One region of the Pseudoxanthomonas sp. 68-E7 genome, then DNA from elsewhere that is predicted to be linked to it. Evidence: riboswitches for the same ligand, from Rfam matches in the RefSeq annotation. Region 1 holds a riboswitch; the other holds the start of a gene.

Region 1 (7,411 bases):
ACTGGCATGGCTGGCCCACGCGTCGGCCAGCGCGTCCAGCCGCATATCGATGTCGTCCAGTTCGGCCGCGGCGACCAGGCCCAGGTGCCGCTCCGGCAACGCCAGCTGCATATCGCGTGGCAGTGCGCCAAGCCAATGTAGGTCGGCCGGGAGGCTGCCACGCAGCAGATCGGCATGATGGGCGCTGCCGATGCGGTTGGCGGCGACGCCATGCACGGCCAGGCCTTCGCGGTAACGCGCCAGCCCGACCGCCAGCGCGCCGAAGGTCTGTGCCATCGCGGAGCCGTCGATCACCGCCAGCACCGGGATGCCGAGTGCATGGGCGAGATCCGCGCTCGAGGGCACGCCGTCGAACAACCCCATGACGCCCTCGATCAGGATCAGATCGGCCTCGCCCGCCGCGGCGTGCAGGCGCGCACGCGCGTCCGCTTCGCCGGTCATCCACAGATCCAGCTGATAGGCCGGTGCCCCGCTCGCACGCGCCAGCACCATTGGATCGAGGAAGTCCGGACCGGTCTTGAATACCCTCACCCGCCGGCCCTGGCGGGTGTGCCAGCGGGCCAGCGCGGCGGTCACGCTGGTCTTGCCCTGCCCCGATGCGGGAGCCGAGACGAGCAGCGCGGGACAGCGGTGGGTCATGGCATTCATCGCTAGAGTTCGATCCCGTGCTGGGCCTTGATGCCGGCCTTGAACGCATGCTTGACCAGGCGCATCTCGGTGACCGTATCGGCGGCGTCGATCAGCGCCTGCGGCGCGCCGCGCCCGGTGATGACCACATGCTGGCGCGGGGGCCGCCCGGCGAGTGCGGCCAGCACGCCTCCCAGCGGCACGTAGTCCTTGTTCAGCGCGATATTGAGTTCATCGAGCAGGACGAAATCATAGGCCGGATCCGACAACATGCGCGCCGCCTCGTTCCAAGCGGCGGTGGCCGCGGCGATGTCGCGCTCGCGATCCTGGGTTTCCCAGGTGAAGCCCTCGCCCATCACCCTATAGTCGAGGTCCTCGCCGAAACGACGGAAGAACGCCTCCTCGCCGGTGGAGAAACTGCCCTTGATGAACTGCACCACCCCGCAGCGAAAACCATGCCCCAGGCTGCGCGCGAGCATGCCGAAACCGGAAGAACTCTTGCCCTTGCCGTTGCCGGTGTTCACCACCAGCACGCCACGGTCGATGGTGGCGCGGGCGATGCGGCGGTCGACCAGTTCCTTCTTGCGCCGTGCGCGTTCGCGGTAGTGCGCGTCCTCGTCCAGGCCGCGCCGTTCACTGCCCCGGCTCATGCCGGCGTGCCCGACCGGCTGGCGGTCCGCATGAACAGGCCACGGATGCCCGCCCGCAGGATGAAAGCGGCGCCCACGTAGCCGGCCAGCGTACCGAGGGCACGCGGATAGTAATGCGGAACACGCGCCAGGAATCCGGACAGGGTCGGCTCCGGGTAGCGGCCGGAGAAGAAGTAGAAGCCGCCCTTCGACAGCAGGTACGCCACGCTCGCGGTCACCACCAGCGCCAGCGCCAGGCGCGGCACCGTGCGCCAGTGATCGCGGTGCAACCCGCGGTACACATGGCCGCCCAGCCACAGTGCCGCATAGGCGAACGCCAGCGCCCAGTATGCGGGCGACAGGCACCAGTCGGTGATGGTGCCGTTGGCGAGGCTGCTGAAGTCCAGCAGCGAGGACAGCAGGAAGAACGCCGGTAGCGTCCACATCGGGCGCAACAACGCACCGACCAGGAAGAACACCGCCCACGATGCGCTGGGCAGCGCATCGACGCTGGCGAAATGCTGGCCGCGGGTGGCGATCATCAGCAGTGCCAAAGCGATGCCCGAAAGGACCTGGGCGCGGTGGGAAGCCAGTGGCAGAACGGAAGCGGAAGGGGAAAGCGAGGTCATGACGTTCTCCTGATCAGGCGCCGATGGCGCGCCGGCGCCGGGCGGACCGCACCAGCGCATGCAACAGCAACGCGCTGGCGACGTAGACGAGTGTGGTCCGCACGAACAGCGGCCCCCATTGCCAGACCCGCGACAGGTACTGGGGCCATTCCGGTTGCGGATAGCGTCCTCCCATCCAGTAGAAGGCGCCATTGGAAATGGCGAACGACAACGAGGCGCAGGCCAGCGCGACCAGCAGCGCGCCGGACAGGCCACGCCAGTCCGCGCCCATCCGCGGCGCCCACGCGCGACCGCCGTACCACAGCACCGCATAGGCGGGCAGCAGGAAGGCATAAGCCGGGGTCACGCAGAAATCGCTGACACCGGCCAGTTCGATCGCGGCCCAGTCGATGGCCACGGCCAGACCCAACAGGCCCAGGAACGGCAGGTGTCCACGCAGGTACAGGCCACCGAGGAAGAACAACGCCATCGATGCGTCCGGCAGATGCAGGACATCGCCGAAATGATGGAAGCGCGTGGCGATCATGAAGGCGGCGAACGTACCGAGCAGGCCGAAATGGAGGGAACGCGACAGGGGTTTCATCAGGGTCTCCGCGCGGGGTTCAAGGAGTGACGGGCTGGTAACGCAGGGTCAGCAGCCAGGTGCGACCGGGCTGGTTGTACAGCGCGGCGGTTTCGTAGCGCTTGTCGAACAGGTTGGCCGCCGACAGTTGCAGGTTCCAGGACGGCGCGAATGCGTAGCCGACGCGCAGATCCGCCAGTCCGTAGCCGCCGAGGTGGGTGGTGTTGGCCAGGTTGTCGTAACGCTCCCCTGCCCCGGTCACGCTCGCGCCCACGCTGAACCGGCCGAAGCGGCGATCCGCGTCGATGCGCCCGCTGCCGCGCGCGCGGCGCGGCAGGACGTTGTCGTGGTTGGGATTGTCGCCATCGTTGCGCGGATCCAGCCGGGTCAGGCTGGCGCGCAGATCCCAGTCCGCCACGCGCACGCCGCCCTCGGCCTCGATGCCGCGGATGCGGGCGCGATCGATGTTGTTGGGCCCGCCGGAATCGCCCAGCGAGGCGTCGAAGGCAATCATGTCGTCGATGCGGGTGTCGAAGGCGTGCAGCGCCCAGCGGGCCTGGCCGTGTTCACCGCGCAGGCTCAGCTCGAAACTGCGCGACGTCTCCGGGCCCAGTTCCGGATTGCCGTAGCCGGGGAAGTACAGCTCGTTGAAGGTGGGCGCCTTGAACGCGGTGCCATAGCTCGCTCCCAGCCGCAGCCGCTCGGTGAAGTTCCAGCCCCACAGCAGGCTGCCGGTGGTCTCGCCGCCGAACTGGCTGTCGTCGTCGCGGCGCACGCCGGCCTGCAGCGAATGCTTGCCGAAATCCCGCTGCCACTGGCCGAACAGGCCACGGTTGATGCGCCGGTCGCGCGCATAACGGGTGTTGCTGTCGATCTCGTCACCGGACCAGTCGTAGCCCAGGGTCAACAGTCCCTCGCCCGCGTCGATATCGGCCTGCAGCGATCCGAGCCTGCGACGGGTGTCGAAATTGGAGGAATAGACGCCATCGAGGAAGTTCTCGCTCAGATCCGCGCTGGCGCCGACGCTGGCGGTGAGGCGCAGCCCGTCAACGGGCGCGTAGCGCACGCGTCCGCCGACCACCTGCTGGACCGTATCGGCTTCGTTGTTGAGGCTGCCGTCGTACTCGTTGCGTCCTTCCGCGCGGAACACACGCAGTTCGGCATCCCAACGTTCGTTGAAACGATAGCCGCCCTGCAGGCTCAGCGAGCGGCTGCGGTAGCCGTCGCGGTCGGGATCGAAGTTGCGGGTTCCCCGGTAGGCGTTGATGCCGTCGGTGTCCTCGTGCCCAGCCTGGACCGCGTACCACCCGCCGCGAGCGGAATCGCCCGTGCGGCCACCCACGCCAGCCGATATCCGGCGGGTGCGCTCGCTGCCGATGGCCGCGCTGAAGTTGGGAGTGAAGGCGCCGTGCGGACGGCGGGTGAAGATCTGGATCACGCCGCCCAGCGCCTCCGAGCCGTACAGGCTGGAGAATGGCCCGCGCACGATCTCGATGCGTTCGATCTGCTCGACCGGGATGTCCTGCAACGATGCGCCGCCGCTGGTGGCCGAACCCAGCTTGACGCCGTCCACCAGCACCAGCACGTGATCCGATTCGGTGCCGCGCAGGAACACCGAGGTGGACTTGCCGGGCCCACCGTTGTTGGCCAGCGAGAAACCGACGCGACCGGTCAGCAGATCCGGCAGCGAGGCCGGTTGCAGGCGTTCGATTTCGGCGCGATCGATGACGGTGACCGCGGCCAGGGCCTGATCCTGGGTCTGCGCGGTACGGCTCGCGGTGACCACCACGCCATCGAGATCGGTGGGACTGTCGGCGAACGCCGGCGCGACAAGGGAAAGGGAAGACAGCAACGACGCCGCCAGGCGATGGCGACGGAAGAACGATTGCGGATGCACTGACACACTCCTTGACCGCGCCTGCCCGCGCGGGAACGTTGGATGAGGACAGGCGGAAAGAGAGTGCTATGGCAGCCCGACAGGGATCGGGCCCCATGACATCGCCCACCGCATGTCACGCCGCTCAAAGGCCGGTCTCCGGGCTCGCGAGTGAAGCGTGGCCGTGGGCCGTGCTTCCGATCCGCGCCTTCCCATGCATCAAGCACAGTGGCTGTTTGCGGACCTTGTCTCGCCTACCGTTGCGGGGGCAGCTCCGGAATTGCCGATCATGCAAGCACGAACAGGCGCACCGGATTCCCGTTTCAACCACCGGCCAGGCCGGCGGTCACCTCAGGCGGCGCGAGTATAGCAGTTGGCGGGAGCGTCGCTCCGGTGCGCATCCGGCACCGGAGCGATGGCACGCGGGCCGTCAGCGGCCGGCGGGCGTGGCGGTGTCCTCGCGATGCAAGGCGACCGGCACCGACTTCACCCGGGCGTCCAGCGACTTGACCACGTCGGCGGTCAGGTCGTGGCTCATGTTGCCGGCCAGCACGGTGCCGCGATCGATCAGCACGCCGCAGCCGTGGCGCTTGTAGGCCTCGGCGATCACCGGCTGCGCGGCGTTGGAGATCTGCTCGAGGGTGGCCGCGCGCGTGGCCTCGATTTCGCGCGAGCGTTGCGCGGCGCGCTGCTGGACCGCCTGCGCGTCCTGTACCGCCCTGGTCTGTTCCGGCGTGAGCTTGTCGGGAGCGACCTTGCCACGCAATCCCAACCGCAGCAGTTCCGCTTCCGCGCGCTCCTTGTCGCGTTCGATTTCGGCCTGCGCATCGGTGACCAGCTTCTGCAACTGCGCGCCGGCGTCCTTGCCGGCGGCGGCGTTGGCGAACACCGCTTCGCGGCTGAGAAAACAGACGCCGGCCACCGCCGGGCCTTCCATCGACGCGACCTCATCGGCGGCATGGGCGGCGACGGCGGAGGACGCCAGCAACACGACCGCGGCGCAACGGGAAATCAGGGAACAATCAATCGACATGGCGATGTCCTGGATTCAAAGGGAGGGAAGGAAGAACGCTCAGGGCGCCAGCAGATCGCTGAACCGGCCCAGCGAGGCCAGGTGGAAATGCACCAGCGCCAGCCAGCCCTTGCGGTGCCAGTCGAGCACCACCGCGTCCGGCAGCGCGTTGAACTTCTCCGCATCGACCACGTGGAACCCATCGACGCTGGAGCGGCGGCCATCGGCAAAAGCGATGTTGGCGCTGCGTTCGATCAGCAGTTCCTGTTCGGCCAGGGCTGCGGTGAACCGGCGGGTCGCCTGATCCTCGCGGGTGAAGGTGTCGCAGAACTGCAGCGCCTGCCGGGTCAACTCGCTGGGCTGGCCGTCCTCGAACAGCGGACTGCCCTCCTCGCCCGACGCGATCACCGCGTCCGCGCCGGCATCGATGGCCAGCACGTAGCCTTCCGGATCCCGGGTCTGCACGAACACGAACGGATAGCGGCGCACATAGGCCGGCACATAGGCGTGTTCCACCCAGGCGTCTTCGACGACGAAACGGTTGCGACCGGCTTCCACGCCCAGCACCGCGATCGGGGTGTGGTCCGGGCCGGCGAACACCAGCGGGTAATTGCGCGACGCGGCGGCGAATTCGCCGATGACCACCGGCACGGAATTGCTGGCGGCGGCGAAACCGGCGCCGGTCGGGCGCACCCGCCATCCGGCGTGTTCGACCGAGGACAGTACGCGCGGTTCGCGGTAGAACAGCGGCCAGGCGCTGGCGTCGGCGCCGGCGGCGGGATTCGACGATTCGGTTTCGGAAGTCTGGGTCATGTCTTTTTTTCCATGGATTGCGTTGGCCGGATGCCGGAGCGGCTCACGCGGGCGGCTCGAACCTGCCGCGCATGGCGTACAGGAGCTGCTTGCCCTCGATGAAGGATTCGATGCACTCGCCGATGTCCTCCGGCGTCTGCCCAGATTGCCGCAGGACCATTTCAACCATGTGCCGGTTGATGTCCGAGTCGTGCTGTCCGCCCCAGACCTTGATCGGCAGGTAGAACCCCAGCGGAACCTTGCCGCGGGTGATCAGGACCGGACCGTCCGCCACCAGCACGATTTCGGCGAATCTGTCGGTGAACTTCCTCAGCGAGATGAAGCGTTCTTTCACGTCGGCATGTCTTGTTTCGGGAAACCGACCGCTTCCCCGTCGGGAAAGCGGTCGATCGCCGGGCTCAGAACCCGGCGTTGACCTCCAGCTGGAACACGTCGATGGCCAGCGGCGCGCCCATGATCTGCTTGGCGGCCATCCAGCGGCCGGTGAGCCAGACGTTGCGGTCGAAGGCATAGGCCGCGCCCAGGGTGTAACCCTTGGCGTTGGTGCCGCCCAGATGGAAGTTGGAGTCGTTGAACCCGTCCGGCAACGCGTCCGGTTCGATGTGCTTGTAACCCAGCCACAGCTGCCAGTCGCCGGCCTGCTTCAGCGCCAGATCCCCGAACGTGCCCTGCACCAGCCAGGCGGTGTCCCCGCTCTTGAGGTCGGCCACGGTGGGGGTGGCCCCGGCCGGCGCGGCCAGGTTGGTGACCAGGCCGCCGCGGGCGCGGGTCCACATCGCCTGCGGGTCGTAGGCGGTGTTCTTCAGCCAGTGGCCTTCCAGGCGCAGGCGGTGGTCGGCCAGCGCCGGGGTTTCCCAGCTCAGATTCACGTCCACCAGCTTGAAGGTCGAAGCCAGGCCCACGTACTGCGGCAGCGGAGTATTGGCAGGATCCAGCGGGTCCAGGGCGATGTTGCGCAGGAGCATGAGGGTATTGCCCTTCTGCATGAACGCCGGGCGGGTGCCGTCGGTGCTGCAGACTTCGGCGCCGGCGTACAGCGCGCACGGCGCCGAGTACTCGCCGGAGATGTTGCGGAACTGGTAATAGGCCAGCGCCGCGCGCAGGCGCTGGTCATCCCCGAAGCCCCAGTCCAGGCCCACCTGCAGGCCGTTGAGCCACTTGTCGCGGCTGGCTTGCTTGTCCTGGCTGGTGGCCGGGAAGTTGTCGGCCGAGTACTCCAGCGGGCTCAGGCCCAGGCTGGCGAACAGGGTCGGTCCGCCTGCG
Region 2 (7,411 bases), on a different contig from region 1:
TGAAGCTGAAGACCGCCCAGTTCCGCATCCTCACCCGCAGCTTCACCCCCGAGGCGCCGCCGGCCAACATGGAAGAGTTCACCGCGATCGCGCTGGCATTGCGCGATCGCGTGGACCTGCCGGCGGACACGCTGTACCGATTGGTGGGCGTCGGCTTGTCCGGCTTCCGCGAGCGCGGCGAGGTGGCGGAACAACCCGGGTTGTTCGACGAGTCGCCGAATCTTTCCTTGTAGGAGCGACGTCAGTCGCGACCGCATCCCCCGATCTGCGCAGATTCGTCTCCCGACGTCGGGATGATCCGCCCGGGGCCTCCTGGTTTGAAGGCCCCGATTTTCCTGGTGGTCGCGACTGATGTCGCTCCTACAGGTGCCTAAAAAAGCCCGGCGATTGCCGGGCTTTTCGATGCGGCGCCGCGCTCAGCGCCTGGGCTGGTAGCGCAGGCTCAGGCCGTACTCGCGGCCCGGCTGGTTGTACCAGCCGACGGTTTCGTACTCGCGATCGAACACGTTGTCGACCTTGGCCAGCAGCGTCCACTCAGGCGTGACCGCGTATTCCAGCCGCAGATCGGCGGTGGCGAAGCCACCCAGGCGGGTCGCATTGGTCAGTTCATCGTAGCGGTAGCCCGCGCCGTTGATGGTCGCGCCGACACGGAAGTCGCCGAACGCGCGATCCGCGTCGATGCGGCCGGTGTTGCGCGCGCGGCGCGGCAGCAGGTTGTCGTTGTTGGCGGCGCTGCGATTGCGCGGGTCGGTGTGGCTGAGCTGGGCGGACAGATCCCAACCGGCCAGGGTTACGTCGACGGTGAATTCGGCGCCGCGGATGCGCGCCTCGTCGACCTGCACCATCGCGAAGCGGCTGCCGTCGTAGGTGATCAGATCATCGATGCGGGTTTCATACAGATCCAGCGCCCAGTGCCAGGCGTCGCCGTTCTGGGCGATGCCGACGTTCAGGCTCTTCGACTTTTCCGGTTCCAAGTCGCGGTTGCCGCTCCACGGGTCGTACAGATCGCTGAAGGTCGGCGCCTTGAAGCCGGTGCCGTAGCTCGCGCTGAGCTTGAAGCCCTTGCCGAATCGCATGCCCCAGCCCAGGTTGCCGGTGGTGTGGTTGCCGAATTGCTCGTTGTCGTCGTTGCGCACGCTGGCCTGCAACTGATGCGCGCCGAACTTGCCCTGGTACTCGACGAAGCCGGCGGTATTGCGGCGGCTGTCGGCGGCGTAGTCGGTGGTGCTGTCGAGGTGATCGATGTACCAGTCCGCGCCGACCGTCAGCAACTGGCCCAGGCCCAGGCCGATGTCGGCCTGCGCGCTGGCGGTGTCGCGGTGGGTGTTGTGGGTGCTGTCGTGATCGACTTCGTTGCGGTAGTTGTCGGTCTCGTTGTCGCTGCGGCCGACGTTGACGGTCAGGGCGAAGCGATCGGTCGGCACGTAGCGGACCTTGCCGTTCAACACCTGCTGCACGTTCTCGGTGTAGTTGTAGTAGCCGTCGTACCGGTTCGCGCCTTCGGCGCGCAGCGCGCTGGCTTCGGCGGTCAGCGTATCGGTCAGCTTGTAGCCACCGCGCAGGCTGGCCGAGACGTTGCGGTAGCCGTCGCGATCCGGCTCGTCGGCGTAGCAGCCCCTGCCCGGTGAAATCGAACCACGGCAGGCATTGATGCCATCGGTGCGCTGGTAGGACGCATCGGCGCCGAACCAGCCGCGCTCGCCGCCGCCGCCGAAACCGGCGCTGGCCTGGCGCAGGCCGTTGCTGCCGCCACCGACCTGGAAGTGCGGCGCGTAGCCACCCTGGTTGCGGCGGGTGAAGATCTGGATCACGCCACCGATGGCCTCGGAGCCGTACAGGCTGGAATTCGGGCCGCGCACGATCTCGATGCGATCGATCTGCGCCAGCGGCAGGTCCGGGATGGCGGCGGCGGCGAAGTCGGCCGAGTTCACCCGCACGCCATCGATCAGCACCAGGGTATGGCTGGAGTTGGTGCCGCGCAGGAACAGCGAGGTCTGCTTGCCCAGGCCACCGGCATTGGTCAGGTTGATGCCGGCGCGACCGCGCAGCAGATCCTGCAGCGAGGACGCCTGGCTGCGCTCGATGTCGGCGCGGTCGATCACCTGCGCCGGCACCAGGCTGTCTTCCAGCGCGATCGCGGTGCGGGTGCTGGTGACGACGACGTCGTCCAGCTGGGTGGCGTCCTGGGCGAGGGCCAGGCCCGGCAGGGCCAGGGCGACGGCCAGGGACAGGGTACGAAGATGTGGCATTGCAGTCGGCTCCATGCGCCGCGCGCTCCCGCGCGGCATGAGGGGGAGGCGGCAACGCGGGAACGGGAAGACAGCGGAAACGACCGTACGCACGGCGCTCGCCGCCGCAACGCCCGCCGCGTCGCAACCAGTCGTTCTTTCGGGCCGGTCTCCGGGCTTGCGAGTGCGATGGCGACCATCGCCGGCCAGGGCGCCTTCCCGTGCGGATGCACAGTGGCGTATGCCCAGGCCTGGCTCGCTTACCGTTGCGGGGGCAGCGCCGGAATCACCCGCGTCGGCGCCGAGGCGGCGCATGCGGATTCACCGGCTTCCCGTTTCAACCCGGGGCGGAACCGCCCGCGGGTCACCAGAAAGCGCGGCGATTCTAGCAGAAGCCGGTCCGGCGGGAGCCGGACGGCGGACCCGGTTCGGCGCGCGGCCGGGCGGCGGTCACGCCTCCCGTAGAATCGCGACTCTCCTCCATAGAAAGAAACCCGCACGTGTCCCAGGACTGGATCCACGCCGACTGCCGGCAGCCCTCCCCCGAACATCGCGAACGCGCGCGCGCGCGCCAGGATGAGCTGACCAAGCCGCAGGGATCGCTCGGGCGCGTCGAAACCCTGGCGATCGAACTGGCGGCGTTGCAGCACCGGGATCGCCCGGTGGCGACACGGGTGCCGGTGATCGTGTTCGCCGGTGATCATGGCGTGACGGCGCAGGGGGTGTCCGCGTTTCCGTCCGAGGTCACGGTGCAGATGCTGCACAACTTCGCCAACGGCGGCGCGGCGATTTCGGTGTTGGCGCGTGAACTCGGCCTGCCGCTGTCGCTGGTGGATGCCGGTACCCGGGCCAGCCAGGCCATTGCCGGCGTGCACGCCGACAAGCCCTGCCACGGTACCCGCGACTTCAGCGTCGAAGCGGCGATGAGCGAGGACGAACTCGCACACGCGCTGGCCGCCGGGCGCCGCGCGGTCGAGGCGGCGGGCGATGCGGATCTGTTCGTGTTCGGCGAGATGGGCATCGGCAACACCACGGCCGCCAGTGCGCTGGCCTGCGTGCTGGCGGATCTGCCGCTGGAGGAACTGGTCGGCGCGGGCACCGGATTGCAGGGCGATCGCATCGCCCACAAGCAGCAGGTAATCGCGGATGCGTTGGCGCTGCACCGCCCCCACATCGCCGCCGCCGAAGCGCCCGCGCGCGAAACACTGCGTCGGGTCGGTGGACTGGAAATCGCGGCGATGGCCGGCGCGATGATCGCCGCCGCGCAGCGCGGCGTGCCGGTGCTGGTGGACGGCTTCATCGTCTCGGCGGCGGCGCTGGCCGCGGTGGCGCTGCAACCGCAGGCGCGGCCGTGGCTGCTGTTTTCGCACCAGTCCGCCGAGCGCGGCCATGCGCGGGTGCTGGCGGCGCTGGACGCGTGCCCGTTGCTGCACCTGGATCTGCGGCTGGGCGAGGGCAGCGGCGCGGCGCTGGCGCTGCCGCTGTTGCGGCTGGCCTGCGCGTTGCACGCCGGCATGGCGACGTTCGCCGAAGCCGCGGTTTCCGGGCGCGACGAAGCGCCATGATCCTCGACCTGGTGCGCCACGCCTCGACCGGACGTGCCGGCCACTTCGACGGACGCACCGATTCGCCGCTGCTGCCAGGCGCCGCCGATGCGGTCCGTGGCGGTTGCGCGGGCGTCGCCTGGTCGCGGGTGATCAGCTCGCCGCGCCAGCGCGCGCTGCACACCGCACGGGCATTGGCGACTGCGCAGGCGATGCCCGTGGATGTCGTCGAAGACTGGGCCGAATGGGATTTCGGCGACTGGGATGGCCAACATCGCGACGCGATCGCGGTGGACGACGCTGCGCGCCATGCGCTGCAGGCGTTCTACCAGGATCCGGGTGCGTACCCGCCACCCAACGCCGAACCCTGGGCCGACTTCCAGGCGCGCATCGATCGCGCCCTGCGCGCGCTCGCGCCGCTGGATGAGGCATCACCGGTGCTGGTGGTCAGCCACGCCGGCCCGCTGCGGCTGGCACTGGCGCTGGCCTGCGGCCTGCCGCTGGCCGCGCTGTGGGCGATACGCATCGACTACGGCACCCGTTTGCGCCTGCGGGTGCAGACCGACGCGGCGGATCGCCTGTGGGGTGAATTGATCGAGGTGAGGCAGGCATGAGCGTGCGCAAACTGATCCTGGCGGTGCAGTTCCTGACCCGCCTGCCCACGCCGCAGCTGCGCGACTTCCGCGAAGAGGAACTCAGCCGCACCGCGGTCTACTTCCCGCTGGTGGGCGTGTTGATCGGCGTGCTGGTGGTCCTGCCGCTGTGGGCGCTGGACATGCGGCCATGGCTGGCGGGGCTGCTGGCGCTGATCGCGTGGGTATGGGTGACCGGCGCGCTGCACCTGGATGGCCTGGGCGACGTGGCCGATGCCTTCGGCGCGGCGCACCGCAATCCGCAGCGGTTCCTGGAGGTGCTGAAGGATCCGCACATGGGCGTGTTCGGCGTGGTCACGATCGTGCTGCAGGTGCTGGCCAAGTTCGTGCTGCTCGCCGAACTGGCCGACGGTGCATGGCTGTGGGGCGTGCTGCTGGTGCCGGCCTGGGCGCGCTGGGCCACCACATTGCTGTGGAGCCGCTGGTTGCCGCCGCTGCACGCCGGCATGGCCGAACGCTTCGCCTGGTATCGCAACGAAGGCGCGTACTGGGATTGGGCCTGGGGCGTGGCGCTGGCGGCGATCAGCCTGTGGCTGGCGCCGCCGCTGCTGGTCTGCCTGCTGCTGGCGCCGCTGACCGCGTGGTACTGGAAACGCCGGCTGGGCGGCATTTCCGGTGATTGCCTGGGCGCCAGCACCGAAGTGCTGGAAACCCTGCTGCTGCTCGCATTGGCGCTGGCGCCGGCGACCTGGCGCCTGCTCTGAGGCCGGCGACTCAGTCGTCCTGATCGCCGCCGGGCGAATCGAACAGGTTCATCGCCGGCGCGCCGCCTTCCTCTTCCTGCACATGGGTCGTGGTCACCGGCGCGGCGGCGGGGCGGCCCCGGGGCGGCGGCAGCAGCGCGGCGGCCGCGTCGTAGGCCACCAGCAGTTCGCCCCGACGTGCCTCCGGCAACTGCTGCCAGTGGCAATCCAGCAGCGCGCCTTCCAGCGCGTACAGCAGATTGAGGCTGGGGCGGAAGCCGGCGCGCTTGACCCGCATGAAGGCCTCGACCGATCCCACCGCCACCAGATCCTCCTGCGTGCGCAGGCCGACCTGGCGCAGCCAGGCCGCCGACTTGGGACCGATGTTGCGCATCTTGGCGGTGCTGATGCTCATGCCAGCGCCTCCACGAAGATCGCCGCGACGGTTTCCAGGCCCTGTTGATCCTCCGCGTCGAAACGCGCCAGGCGCGGGCTGTCCAGATCGAGTACGCCGACCAGGCGATCGTGCTTGACCAGCGGCACCACCAGTTCCGAACGCGAGGCGCTGTCGCAGGCGATGTGGCCCGGGAACGCCTCCACGTCCTCGACCCGCTGGGTCTGGCGGGTCCGCGCGGCCGCGCCGCAGACGCCCTTGTCCAGGGCGATCCGCACGCAGGCCGGCAGGCCCTGGAACGGGCCGACGACCAACTCGGTGCCGTCGTAGAAATAGAAGCCGGCCCAGTTGAGATCCGGCAGGGCGTGGTAAATCAGCGCCGACAGGTTGGCGGCATTGGCGATGCGGTCGCTCTCGCCGCTGAGCAGGGCGCGCGCCTGGGCGGCCAACTGCGCGTATTGTTCCGGTTTGCTGCCGGTCAGGGTCTGGCTGGTGAAGGACATCGCTCGATTCTAGCCCGACCCGTGATGGGGCCGGTGCGCCGGGAAATGGATGGATTGATGAAGAGAACGTGATGGCCGGCAAAAACAGGACGTCGTCACCGGACCGGGAGTGCCGGCGGTCGATGGGCTGGCAATCGCGGGGACGCCCGCTACCATCCTCGGTCCTGCGCCGCGCGCGCATCGGAACCCTCAACGGATGCAGAGCTTCTTCGTTACCGGCACCGATACCGGAGCCGGCAAGACCTTCGCCAGCACCACCCTGCTGCATGCGCTGCGCGGACGCGGTCACCGGGCCATCGGGATGAAGCCGGTCGCCAGCGGCTGCGAACGCACCGCGGACGGCTGGCGCAACGAGGATGCGCTGGCCTTGCTGGCCGCCAGCGAACCCCGTCCCGCGTATGCGGACCTCAATCCCTATGCGCTGCCCGAACCGCTGGCGCCGGAAATCGCCGCGCGCGAAGCCGGCGTGACCCTGGCCCTGGCGCCCATCGTCGACGCGTACGGGCGCTTGCGGTCGCAGGCGGATGTCGTGGTGGTGGAAGGCGTGGGCGGCTGGGCGGCGCCGCTGTCGGCCTCGCTGGATCAGTTGGATCTGGTGCGCGCGCTGCGCTTGCCGGTGGTGCTGGTGGTGGGCATGCGGCTGGGTTGTCTCAACCACGCGCGCCTGACCGAACGCGCCATCTGCGCCGATGGCGCCGAACTGATCGGCTGGATCGCCAACGAGGTGGATCCGGACATGGCGCGGCGGGACGAGAATTTCGAACTGCTGAAGGCGCGCATCGAGGCGCCGTGCTGGGGGCGGTTGGCGCATCGCACCCCGGTGGATCCGGCGGCGATGGCGGATCGGATGGTGTTGCCGGGTTAGGTGGGCTGCGCCTGGCCGGGGAGGGGTTCGATGCTTGTGTCTGGAGAAGCGGATTTCCAACAAGCGTGGAATTCGGCGAAGAGCGCCCCCATCCGCCTTCGGCACCTTCCCCCGCGGGCGGGGGGAAGGGGACGTCGGGCATAAAAAAGGCCCGGCAGCGCGAGGCGCTGGCCGGGCCGGATTGCGCGGTGGGAGGGGAGTCCGCGCAAATTTCAGAGAGAGCTTTTAAAACCGTATTACTTGGCGGCCTTGGCAGCCTTGGTCGCCTTGGCCACGGTGGCCTGGACGTTGTCGGTGGCGGCTTCGTACTGGCTCTTGGCCAGCTGGCCGAATGCTTCACCGGTCTTCAGGGCCAGACCGAACACTTCCTGGCCGGCGGCGACGAGGCGCTCGGTGTTGTCCTTGGCGATCTGCACGCCCTTCGGCCACAGGGTCTTGTAGCTGTCGAGATCACGCACTTCGGCCAGCTCGCCGAAGAAGGCGGTGGTGGCGTCGACGTTCTTCTCGAAGGTCTTCAGCTGGACGCCGAAGATGGTTTCGG

Evidence for each region. A riboswitch is a leader RNA that binds a small molecule or an ion and turns the genes downstream of it on or off. The one in region 1 is predicted to bind cobalamin.
Region 2: linked by a shared signal. The riboswitch ahead of btuB (TonB-dependent vitamin B12 receptor) and the one ahead of btuB (TonB-dependent vitamin B12 receptor) in region 1 are both predicted to bind cobalamin.

The regions. Positions count from the first base shown of each region.
Region 1 is NZ_JBYMTI010000002.1:157,286-164,696, forward strand. It holds gene AC3DE2_RS05350 (cobyrinic acid a,c-diamide synthase CobB) at 1-639, opposite strand, end outside; gene cobO (cob(I)yrinic acid a,c-diamide adenosyltransferase) at 651-1,277, opposite strand; gene AC3DE2_RS05360 (hypothetical protein) at 1,274-1,885, opposite strand; gene AC3DE2_RS05365 (hypothetical protein) at 1,899-2,468, opposite strand; gene btuB (TonB-dependent vitamin B12 receptor) at 2,488-4,344, opposite strand; cobalamin riboswitch at 4,456-4,692, opposite strand; gene AC3DE2_RS05375 (OmpH family outer membrane protein) at 4,754-5,356, opposite strand; gene AC3DE2_RS05380 (SapC family protein) at 5,396-6,148, opposite strand; gene AC3DE2_RS05385 (hypothetical protein) at 6,192-6,482, opposite strand; gene AC3DE2_RS05390 (putative porin) at 6,547-7,411, opposite strand, start outside.
Region 2 is NZ_JBYMTI010000001.1:89,462-96,872, forward strand. It holds gene dinB (DNA polymerase IV) at 1-233, shown strand, start outside; gene btuB (TonB-dependent vitamin B12 receptor) at 417-2,249, opposite strand; cobalamin riboswitch at 2,375-2,615, opposite strand; gene cobT (nicotinate-nucleotide--dimethylbenzimidazole phosphoribosyltransferase) at 2,729-3,793, shown strand; gene AC3DE2_RS00445 (histidine phosphatase family protein) at 3,790-4,386, shown strand; gene cobS (adenosylcobinamide-GDP ribazoletransferase) at 4,383-5,129, shown strand; gene AC3DE2_RS00455 (TfoX/Sxy family protein) at 5,140-5,517, opposite strand; gene AC3DE2_RS00460 (GAF domain-containing protein) at 5,520-6,005, opposite strand; gene bioD (dethiobiotin synthase) at 6,202-6,870, shown strand; gene AC3DE2_RS00470 (phasin family protein) at 7,107-7,411, opposite strand, start outside.